DNA from 2 places in the Pseudomonas sp. p50(2008) genome. Region 2 is predicted to be linked to the other one. Evidence: riboswitches for the same ligand, from Rfam matches in the RefSeq annotation. Region 2 holds a riboswitch; the other holds the start of a gene.
What was found. Region 2 has a riboswitch for manganese ahead of H7698_RS21235 (TMEM165/GDT1 family protein). Riboswitches for the same ligand answer to the same signal wherever they lie in the genome.

Region 1 (5,642 bases), on a different contig from region 2:
CATCGCCGCTGATATTGATCGCATAACCACCGCCACCTTGGGTCTTGCGGCAAATCGAGCAATAGCAGCGCTGATAAGGGTAAGGGTGGACGCTGGTCAAACTGAACGACACGGCGCCGCAGTGGCAGGAACCTTCGAGCTGCATGGAAACCTCCGGTAGTTCTTCAACTCACCGGGACAGCTTAGATCCTCAGCGCTCCTAGACCGGTACCAGAATCGCGTCGCCCGTCGCCACCAGTTTCAATTGATCACCGGTTTGTGCGAACAGCTCGGCGCGAGCGAACACCTGCTTCTTTCCAGTCTTCACCACCCGGCCCCGGGCGATGAACACTTCGCCGATGGCAGGCGCCAGGCAATTGACCGAAAAATGCGAAGCCAGCACGTTGCCCGCCACCGTTCCTGCTGCAAAACCACAGGCCGTGTCGAGCAAGCCGCCGATCAGGCCCGCGTGGAGGAACCCTGCATATTGCGCCATGTCCGCTTCGCGAAAGGCCATGGTCAGTTCCACTTCACCGCTCTGCGCACGGGTGACTTCCAGCCCGGCCCAACGATTGAACGCTGAGGTTGAGTTGATCTGTTTGAGCGTGTTCAGCATGACGAATCCCTCCGAATGAGGAGCCAAGATGCGCCTGGGTTCTTAGGGTGTCATTGTCTATAAAGGAGGGTGATGTGCCGTTGGATTTGTGGTGAATGTGTTCATCTGTTCATTGCGACTCAGGCCAGCTATTCATGATTTTTTCACATCCCACCGGTTACCCTGCGCGCCTCTTTGGGGAGTAGCCTGTTTGCGATTCGTCGCAAGCGCCCGTATCAACATTCTCGGCAACATGCCGTGGTGCGGGCACCTTCTGGTTGGTGAGACCATCGACATACCTGCGCTGAAGTCGGGCGCGCGGATATGTCGTGGACTCAAGCCCGACCGGTACTACAGCGTGAACCCAGCCTCTCTTGTTTTCCTTGCTTTCGCCATGTCCACCGATGCCTTCGCGGCCGCTATCGGTAAAGGCTCGGCCCTGCACAAACCCAAATTTCTCGAAGCCTTGCGTGTCGGACTGATCTTCGGCGTGATCGAAGCCATCACGCCGATTATCGGCTGGTTTATCGGCCAGGCCGCGTCGCAATTCGTGGCCAGTTGGGACCACTGGATCGCTTTCACCCTGTTGCTGCTGCTCGGATTGCACATGATCCATAACGGGGTGAAAGACGAAGAGCCCGAAGAAGAGGTCGAGAAGCCCAAGCAACATGGTTTCTGGCTGCTCGCCGTCACGGGATTTGCCACCAGCATTGATGCATTGGCCGTGGGTGTAGGTCTGGCGTTTGTGGACGTCAACATCTGGCTGGCGGCCGGACTGATCGGCCTGGCGACCCTGACCATGGTGACGATCGGCGTGATGCTGGGCCGTGTCATCGGTAGCGTGATGGGCAAACGTGCTGAAATTCTGGGTGGCGTGGTGTTGATCATCGTCGGCGCGACGATCTTGTACGAGCATTTGTCGGTTTGACTTAAATCTTCACTGACACTACGCGGTTTGTACTGCTACATGTTCTGGATCGGACGTGGCACTCGCCACAAATACCAGGCCGCGACCGTGCGATAGGGGCGCCACGCCAGGCCGATTTCGATCATCTGCTTGCGCGTCGGCTGCACCTCTAGCCCTTTCAAACGTCGGTAGCCTTCACGAACACCGAAATCATCCGCCGGCAAGATATCCGGGCGTTCCAGGCTGTAAATCAGCAGCATCTCAACGGTCCAGCGACCGACCCCGCGCAATGTGATCAAGCGCTCGATCAGCGCCTCGTCGTCCATCGCCAACGCCGTTGTGTAGTCCGGTACCTCACCGCTTAACGCTGCCTGGGCTATGCCTTGAATGGTCGTGATCTTGCTGGCCGAGAATCCGCAACTGCGCAGCTGATCGAACCCGGTCGCCACCATCTGTTCAGGCCTCGGAAAAGAGCCCGAGGGGAACAACGCGAGTAATCGCCCGAGAATGGCGTCGCCGGCTTTGGCGTGCAGTTGCTGATAGGCAATGGCCCGCACCAGCGATTCATAAGGATCGCGTGCCGGGTGTGGTTGATGCAGGCAAGGGCCGATGGCGGCAATGTGTCGCCGCCAGTCGTCATCGATGGACGACAGAAAAACGCTCGCGGGCAGGTAGGGATCGGGCATGTCAGAACGCAAGTTGTCGAGTGATCTGTAGCGCAGCATTTTCCAGCCTGAGCAAAAATGCCTTGCGCGGTTGTCCTCCACCATAGCCCGTCAACGAGCCATCCGCCCCGATTACCCGGTGGCAGGGCAAGACAATCGAAAGGCGGTTTTGCCCGTTCGCCAGGCCCACCGCACGACTGGCGCCGGGCTTGCCCAGCGTCGCAGCGATGGTGCCGTAGGTGCTCGTCTTGCCATAAGGGATTTTCGCCAGTTCGGCCCAGACCTGCCTGAAAAACTCGCTGCCGGGCAGGTGCAGCGGGACTTTGAACTCGGTCAGCTTTCCAGCGAAATAGGCTGCCAGTTCTGCTTCGATTTGCTGCAAGTGAGCGTTGTGTCCGGGTGCGACGGCATACCCGTGGCGGTTCTGCAGAGCCTGGATTTCCCGCGTCAGCGCCGGTCGATCAAGAAACTCCAGCAGCACCAACCCTCGCTGTTCAGCCATGGCGATCATCGGCCCGAGCGGGCTGGTCAGGCGGGTGAACAGCAGCGGTTCGCTTTGGGCCGCGCGGCCGGGGGTGATGTGGAAGGACTTCTGGAAGGCATCGCGGAAACCGCTCAGGGACTCATAACCCGAGTCGAACGCGGCGTTATCTATGGAATCGCCCTGTTTGATCCCGCCCAACGCCATGCCCAGACGCCGGGTACGTAGCCAGGCGTGGAACGTCATGCCGAAATGCTGTTTGAACCAGCGCCGCAGCTTCAGCGGCTCCACGCCTTCGGCCAGTAGTTGGGCATCGGTCCAACGCTGGTCGGGATCACTGTCGACGCAGGTGAGCAGTTTTTGCACCCAGTCCGGCGCAATGGCGGCAGCATCCAGAGGCTTGCAGCGCAGGCACGCGCGATAACCCGCCGACAGGCATTCATCGGCATGGGCGAAGAACTCGACGTTCTCCGGTTTTGGCTTGCGCGCCGTACAACTGGGCCGACAAAAGATGCCGGTGGTTTTGACGGCCGTAAAGAACACTCCCTCGTAGGAGGTGTCTCGTTCGAGCATGGCGCGAACCATCTCGGCGTGGGGCGGAAGCAAAGCGTTTTGTAGGTTCATGACGTGAGCATAGGGGGCGTCGGTCAGTGTCTCCACCGGAAAATCGACAGAGAATTCCTCATCAGGCCCGGCGTGCCATCAGCAACACCGATGCGGCCGCCGAGAGCAAACCTGCACAGCAGCGGTTGAAGATCCGTTTGCCACTGGGTTTGGCAAACCAGCGGCGCATGTGCAGACCCATATAGGCATAAGCAGCGATGGCAATCCATTCGAGGACCAGGAACAGCGCGCCCAGCACGGCGAATTGTGGCGTGATCGCCTGGTTCGGATTGACGAACTGCGGCAGGAATGCGGTGAAGATCAGGATCGCTTTCGGGTTGCCGGCCGCGACCAGAAACTCCTGCCGTGCCAGCGCTAAAAGCCCGACGGGCGCGCCCTGTGCGACGTTTTCAGTGCCAGAGTCGGCTCGCCACAGTTGCCAGGCGAGGTAGAACAGATAGGCCGCACCCAGAATCTTGATCCCATAGAACAACAGTTCGGATGTTTGCAGCACAACCGCCAATCCCGCAGACGCCAGGGCGATCATTCCGGCAAACGCCAGCAGCCGACCCAGGCCCGCCATGCACGCGGTGCGGTAGCCATAACGGGTGGAATTGCTGACCGACAACAGATTGTTCGGACCCGGCGCCATGTTCAGCGCGAAGCAGGCGGGAAGAAAGAGGGAGAGGGTGGTGAGGTCCATGATCGGCTCCAGAAGCGAGAACGGTATTTTTACCACGGTCGTTTAACAGCCGACCCGTACAGTGATTGACGGTCGTCGCGGTACAGGTGAGGGGGTGTTTTGTTCAATACAGGAATTGAGTCGCACCTTACCGTCATGGCGGGTACCACTGAATTGAAGAGGGTGTGTGATGAGTCTGATTGTCTCCATGGCGGCGTTTGCATTGGTGGCTTCGATAACGCCGGGGCCGGTGAATATCGTGGCGTTGAGTTCCGGTGCGCGGTTTGGTTTTCGCGCCAGTCAGCGGCATGTTGCCGGCGCGACACTGGGGTTCGTGTTGTTGCTGGTGTTGATGGGGTTGGGACTGCACGAAGTGCTGCAGATCTGGCCGGGTCTGACCCGGGTTGTGCAACTGGCGGGGGTGGCGTTTTTGTTGTTCATGGCCTGGAAACTGGCCGCCGACGATGGGCGTCTCGATGCGAAGGATTCGGGCCGGGCGCCGTCAATGCTCTACGGTGCCGTCATGCAGTGGCTCAACCCCAAAGCGTGGCTGGCTTGTGTGGCGGGCATGGGGGCTTTTGTTGCCGATGGCGAGGCGCGATTGGTCTGGCAGTTTGCGGCGGTGTATCTGGTGATCTGCTATGTGTCCGTCGGTTGCTGGGTCTATGCGGGGACGTTTTTGCGCGGCTACCTGAACAACCCGGCGGGTATGCGGATGTTCAACCGGGGAATGGTAGCGTTGTTGGCGGTGAGCGCGGGGTATTTGTTGTTGCCTTGATCTTGCCTGAAGAGCGCTCACAGACCTACGTCACCCGCGATACTGCCCCGGCGTGGCGGCCAGGTGCTGTTTGAACGCGCGTTGAAAGTGGGCCTGGTCGGCGAAGCCCGCCTCGAGGGCGACGTCGGCAATCAGTTTGCCGCTGCGCAGTCTCTCCTGGGCGAACTGGATGCGTCGGTTGACCAGGAAGGCGTGGGGCGTCATGCCGAAGTGTTGCTTGAATGCACGGATCAGGTAGGACGGCGACAGCTGCGCGGCTGCGCAAATGTCTTCGAGCTTGAGCAATTGCGTACAGTTATCCCGAATGAATTCGGCGGCCCGCTCCAGCTTGAAGTTAGGTTCGCGTAGCGGTTGCTCGGCCGGATTGAACCGTTGCTGCACCTCGGTAAAAAACTCCACCACTGTGCTGTGTTTTTGCAGGTGGTCCTGCATTGTGTCCACCAACACCTCATACAGCGCCACCAGTCCGTCGAATAGCTGGGTGTCGCGGTCATGGGTGATGGAAAAACGGCGGAACGCCAAGTCGGAGCTGAAGCCCAGCTGGTGCTGCAGATCAGTGAGCCACGCGGTGTCGATGTACAGCATCAGATACGACCACGGTTCGTCGTCGATCGGATTGCACGCATGGACATCGCCGGGATTCATCAGCACGACGGTGCCGGCGCTGACCTGAAACCGGGCTTGTTCGTGAATGTAGGTGCTGCGCCCGGCGGTGATGGCGCCGATCGAAAAGTGTTCGTGAGAATGACGCGTGTAGCAGACCTCGCGCCCGTCAGCGATGGAGCGGGCTTCAATGAAGGGTAGGGCGTCATCGCGCCAGAAGCGCGGGGCCTTGTCTGCGTCTTTGGCAACGGCGTGCTTCATGCTTAGGTTCCTCGGCAGGTCAGCGCCTGAGTGTATTTGTTCTCGCCGTCAAAGGCTCGTCCCCGCGCGTTGATGTCGAGTTTTCTGC
Region 2 (5,642 bases):
GTGAAGCGATGTCCAAAGCCTATGGCATCGAGATGGCCAAGCAGGGGGCAGGTGCATTGTTCGGTCTCGGCCAGGACAGCCTGGCGCTGGCGGACACCGTGGCTAACTACGGTATGACGCTGCCCAACAGTCGCTCCAACGAAAACGAAGCTGACCTGATCGGTCTGGAATTGGCAGCCCGCGCCGGTTACAACCCGAACGCCGCGATTACCTTGTGGAACAAGATGTCCAAGGCGTCGGAAGGCTCGCCACCGGAGTTCATGAGCACTCACCCGGCCTCGGCCAGTCGCATTGCTTCGCTGCAGGCGGCGATTCCGAAAGTCATGCCTCTGTACGAGAAAGCGCCGAAGTCCTGATGTTGATTCATCGTCCATAAGGGCCTCATCGCCAGCAGGCCGGCTCCCACAGGGAAATGCATTCCAATTGGGAAGCTGGCCTACTGACGGTGAACGATAACGCGGTCTACCCAACTACCGCGTCAGATCCAGCCACTGCTCTGCATCGCCTTGTACACCGCGACAATCGCCAGGATGAAAAACGCCGACGCCGCGAGGCGACGGATAAGGGTCAACGGCAGTTTGTGCGCCGCAAAGTTACCCGCCAGAACCACCGGTACGTTGGCAATCAACATACCCAGGGTGGTACCGATGATCACCAGCCACAATTCCGGGTATTGCGCCGCGAGCATCACGGTCGCGACTTGGGTTTTGTCGCCCATCTCGGCGAGGAAGAACGCGATCAGCGTGGTCAGGAATGGCCCGAATTTACGCGCGGTACTGGCTTCGTCGTCATCCATCTTGTCCGGCACCAGGGTCCACAACGCCGTCGCGGCGAAGCTCACGGCAAGGATCCAGTGCAACATCGAATTCGAGAAGAAACCTCCGACCCAGGCGCCCACCGCGCCGGCCGCCGCATGGTTGGCCAGGGTTGCGGCGACGATGCCGGCGATGATCGGCCAGGGCTTGCGAAAGCGGGCAGCGAGAATGAGCGCGAGCAGTTGCGTCTTGTCGCCGATTTCGGCCAAGGCAACGATTGCGGTCGGAACGAGTAGAGAATCCAGCATCAGGGGTTTTCCTAAGGGGCGGGTCGACACGGCTATGACACGTACAGCCTTCCCGCCCCGGGTAAGGTGTTCGTGTCATAGGTCTTGTCAAACCCTGCGATCCGTCTGATGCGGACGCTTGGGTCGCATACGCCATGGTCTGAGGACCAAGTATGTTGACGTATGCCGGACGAGCATGGCGCTCGTGGGAGACTACTCCCCTAGGACGGAGCGGATTCTGCCTAGGCAAATCCGATTGGGCAAGCCTCTTTTTTAAAAAGAAATTTCAGCCACGCTTGGCGCGGTAGATCCTGAAACCCTGTCCCTCAGCCTTGATCGCACAGACACCCAGATGCTCTTCGATCAAGGGTTGATACTTCAGGAAGCTATTGGCAACCAAGCGTAGTTCGCCGCCGTTTTTCAGGTGTTTGGCTGCTTTTCGCAGCAAGTTCTCGGTTGCGAAGTAATCGGTGTGCACGCCGACATGGAACGGTGGATTACTCAGAATGGCACTCAGACCCATCGGTGCCGCATCGATACCGTCGCCGGTAATCACGTCGGCCTCCAGGCCATTGGCAGCCAGTGTCAGACGGCTGCTCGCGGCAGCGAAGGCGTCCACGTCGAGCAAGGTGACCTGGTTGTGCGGATACCGCCGCTTGACCGCAGCCCCCAATACCCCGGCGCCGCAACCGAAGTCCAGCAAGTGGCCGCTCGGCAACTTGTCCAGGTGTTCAAGCAGCAGCGCGCTGCCGCGATCAAGCCGACCGTGACTGAACACGCCCGGCAGGCTGATGACTTTCAGCGGACCTTCGGCCAGCGGCAACTCGTAAGTCTGGGCCAGGCTTTCCAAAGATTTGGCTTGTGGCGCATCGGCAACAGTGACCAGCCAAAGCTGACAATGACGCGCGCTGTCGAGCTTGCGCGGCTTGCCAAAGGGGTTGAGCTGCTTGGCGGCGCCTTCGATGCCGCTGCGCTTTTCACCCACCAGGTACAGTTCCCGGCCGGCCAGGCGCGAGGCCAGGGCGTTGAGAATGTAGTCAGTCAGGTCCTTGGACTTGGGCAGAAACACCACCGCGGAATCGAACTCACGCTCAGGCGCCGTCACGCCAAAGTGGCTGCGCTCGGCGAAACGGGCATCGAGTGCTGCTTGATCGCCGGCGTGCCAGCACCAGCCATGGGCGCCAGGCAGGCGAGCGAGCAAATCATCGGCGGGCAAACCGGCCAGTAGCACCGAACCCTGGAATAACTCGGCCTGACGAAGCAGTACTTCACTGCGCGGATCCATAATCTGCTCCCTGAAAAAAAGTGCCGCAGTCTATCAACTGACGACCCGCAGTGCTTTACCGCTGAAGTATCCCTGCGCGTTTTCCGTCAGTTGCCCGACGATACGCTGGCGCGCTTCGCGGCTGCCCCAGGCATTGTGCGGGGTGACAATCAGTCGAGGAATGTCCTGAGCCAGCAACGGGTTGCCGGCGGTGGGTGGCTCGACGCTCAGCACATCGGTGGCCGCGCCTCCAAGGTGGCCGCCGCGCAAGGCATCGGCCAACGCCTGTTCATCGATCAGTCCGCCGCGTGCGGTGTTGACCACGAAAGCGCCAGGTTTCATCGACGCCAGTTCGGCGGCCCCGATGAAATGGCGGGTGTGTTCATTGAGCGGGCAATGCAGCGTCAAGGCATCGATCTGGGGCAGTAGTTCAGCCAGTGGCAGCCGATCCGGCCGGGCAGGGCGCCCCGGAATCTGGCCCAGCAGCACACGCATGCCGAATGCTTGCGCCAGTCGCGCGACCGCGCCACCCAGTTCGCCGTGGCCCAGCAAACCGAGGGTTTTCCCTTCCAGTTCGACGATCGGATAGTCCAGCAGGCAGAACTGTTTCGCCTGCTGCCAGCGTCCTTCACTGACCGCTTTCTGATAGTCGGCCAGGCGCGTTGCCAGGTTCAACAGGAGCATGATCGTGTGTTGCGCGACCGAGGGCGTGCCGTAACCCTGGCAATTGCACACCGTGACGCCATGGGCGCGGGCGGCGGCGAGGTCGACATTGTTGGTGCCTGTGGCGGTGATCAGGATCAGCTTCAGTTCGGGACTGGCGGCGATGGCGGCGGCATCGATCAGGATTTTGTTGCTGATCGCGACCGTGGCGCCCTTGAGGCGTTCGATCACCTGGTCCGGTGTGGTCTGGGCGAACAGTTGCAAATCGCTGAAGCAGGCGCGCAACGGGTTCAGATCGAGGTCACCCAGGTCCAGGGAGGGATGGTCGAGGAAAACGGCGCGGTGAGTGTTCGTCATCAACTGTACCTTTTGTGCGGTGAACTGAAGGCGTAATCTGCCGAGCCTAACAGATGAAACAATCAGTTACTTAGTGCTCGCTCGCCACAGTTGCGAAGCTACCTTTAGATTTTTGCCAAGCCTGCCTCTTAAGGATTTTCACATGTACTGGACAGAGTTTTTGACCGTTGCCCTAATCCATCTGCTAGCCGTGGCCAGTCCCGGCCCCGACTTTGCCGTGGTGGTGCGCGAGAGCGTGACCCATGGTCGTCGTGCCGGCACCTGGACGGCGCTGGGGGTCGGTTCGGCGATCTTCCTGCACGTGGGGTACTCGTTGCTCGGCATTGGGCTGATCGTGTCTCAGTCGATTGTGCTGTTCAACGCCTTGAAGTGGGCCGCCGCCGCTTACCTGCTGTACATCGGCTTCAAGGCACTGCGTGCGCAGCCCGCCAAACCGGTTGCGGACGATCTGCACAAGGAAGTCGGCCAGCGCACTGCGCGTGGAGCGTTTACGTCGGGGTTCGTAACCAACGGCCTGAACCCGAAAGCCACGCTGTTCTTCCTGTCCCTGTTTACCGTTGTGATCAACCCGCACACGCCATTGGCGGTGCAGGCCGGTTACGGGATCTATCTCGCGGTGGCGACGGCGGTGTGGTTTTGCCTGGTGGCGATGCTGTTCAGCCAGCAACGTGTGCGCGCAGGCTTCGCTCGCATGGGCCACTGGTTTGATCGCACGATGGGGGCGGTACTGATTGCCATCGGCGTAAAACTGGCCTTCACCGAAATGCATTAACGCGCGTTCAGCGGCCGCGGCATTATCAGCTGCGGCCGTATCTGCTTTAAGTGGCGTCGACTGTGGGCGCCTGACGCTGGCGGACGTAATCCAGAAAACCTTCCATATCACTGCTGCAGAGCAGGCGAGAGGCGGTTTTGACCTCTTCCATCGGCCAGTCCCACCAGGCGGACGCCAACAGTTCATTGCGCACATCTTCCTCGAACCGCCAGCGAATGTGGCGGCAAGGGTTGCCGCCGACAATGGCATAGGGTTCGACGTCACGCGTGACGACAGCACCCGCCGCGACCACCGCGCCGTGGCCGATCGTCACGCCGGACAGGATCATCACGTTGGCGCAGATCCAGCAATCGCTGCCAATCACCACATCGCCCTTGGTCGGGCTGCAACCTGGAATGTCCCGGGCTTCATCGATCATCAGGGGGAACGGGTAGGTGCTGACCCAGTCGGTACGGTGTCCGCCGCCCAGCAAAATTTGCACACCCTCGGCGATCGATGTGTAAGAGCCGACTTTCAGAATCGTATCGTCACCGAACTCCATCACATTCGGAATACCGTAAGTGCCTACGCCGATTTCATACTTGGGATAGCGCAGGCGTATTTTTTCCGGAGCCCTTTGCAGTTTTTCCAGGCGCTTGAGATGTTTTCTGGTTTTTCGTTCTTTGAGTTTTTCGAGAAATTTCATGGGCAATGCCTGGAAAGCGGAAGAAGTTTGGACGCGTGAATATCTGTCAGTGATGCAGCATCAAGCGTTTCAAGCGTCTGAAGCTGGTTCGATTCAAATGTCGCCACGGAATGGAACGCAGCAGCTTCCAGGCTTCCTTCTTGTCTTCGATCACGGCGTATTTGAGGGCTTTGTTCACCAACTGCGTACGCCCGCTCTGATAGCCCGGATGGCTCAGGTACGGTGCGATAGCTTCAAGGTCCGCCTGCAGCAATACCTTGTACTTTCTCGACAGGTTGTTTGGGTGGCGGCGATAGCGGGTCACGCACACCGGCAGTTCATGGATCTCGTAACCCAGGCGTGCAATGCGCAAGGTCATCTGGAAGTCCTGTACGCGCAGGTTGGGCGCATAAAAGCCGGCATTGCGCATAGCACTCATGCGGTAGAGCGCAGTCGGGGCGCCGATCACCACGGCGCGACTGAGAATCTGATCGAAGGTGTAAACACGGATCTGATCGCGCTGTTGCTGCTTGAGGGTTTTGCCTTCGCTGTCCATATAGATGATCAGCGCGCCGACGCAACCGACATTCGGGTGCTTGTCGAGGTACTCGGCGCGGACTTTCAAGGACTGCGGCAGCATGATGTCGTCCAGGTCGGGGGTCGACACGTACTCACCCTTGGCGTAGCGCAAACCATGGTTGAGCGCCGCACTCACACCCTGGTTAGCCTGGGTGTACAGCTGAAAGTCATAGGTGTTCTGCAATTGCTTGAGCATTGCGATGCTGTTGTCGCTGGACCCGTCGTCCACGATGATGACTTCGAAGTTCGGGTATTCCTGGCCGAAGATGCTCTTTATGGCTTCTTCCAGGTATTTTTCCGC

Region 1: another riboswitch for manganese. It lies ahead of mntP (manganese efflux pump MntP); the one in region 2 lies ahead of H7698_RS21235 (TMEM165/GDT1 family protein).

The regions. Positions count from the first base shown of each region.
Region 1 is NZ_JACMYF010000010.1:207,289-212,930, reverse strand. It holds gene H7698_RS26240 (GFA family protein) at 1-145, opposite strand, end outside; gene H7698_RS26235 (PaaI family thioesterase) at 200-595, opposite strand; yybP-ykoY riboswitch at 757-934, shown strand; gene mntP (manganese efflux pump MntP) at 933-1,502, shown strand; gene H7698_RS26225 (DNA-3-methyladenine glycosylase family protein) at 1,538-2,167, opposite strand; gene H7698_RS26220 (bifunctional transcriptional activator/DNA repair enzyme AdaA) at 2,169-3,251, opposite strand; gene H7698_RS26215 (LysE family translocator) at 3,313-3,933, opposite strand; gene H7698_RS26210 (LysE family translocator) at 4,103-4,690, shown strand; gene H7698_RS26205 (AraC family transcriptional regulator) at 4,721-5,554, opposite strand.
Region 2 is NZ_JACMYF010000007.1:336,975-342,616, reverse strand. It holds gene H7698_RS21240 (M48 family metallopeptidase) at 1-356, shown strand, start outside; gene H7698_RS21235 (TMEM165/GDT1 family protein) at 479-1,063, opposite strand; yybP-ykoY riboswitch at 1,153-1,277, opposite strand; gene H7698_RS21230 (class I SAM-dependent methyltransferase) at 1,329-2,327, opposite strand; gene H7698_RS21225 (2-hydroxyacid dehydrogenase) at 2,361-3,326, opposite strand; gene H7698_RS21220 (LysE family translocator) at 3,469-4,098, shown strand; gene H7698_RS21215 (CatB-related O-acetyltransferase) at 4,145-4,783, opposite strand; gene H7698_RS21210 (glycosyltransferase family 2 protein) at 4,830-5,642, opposite strand, start outside.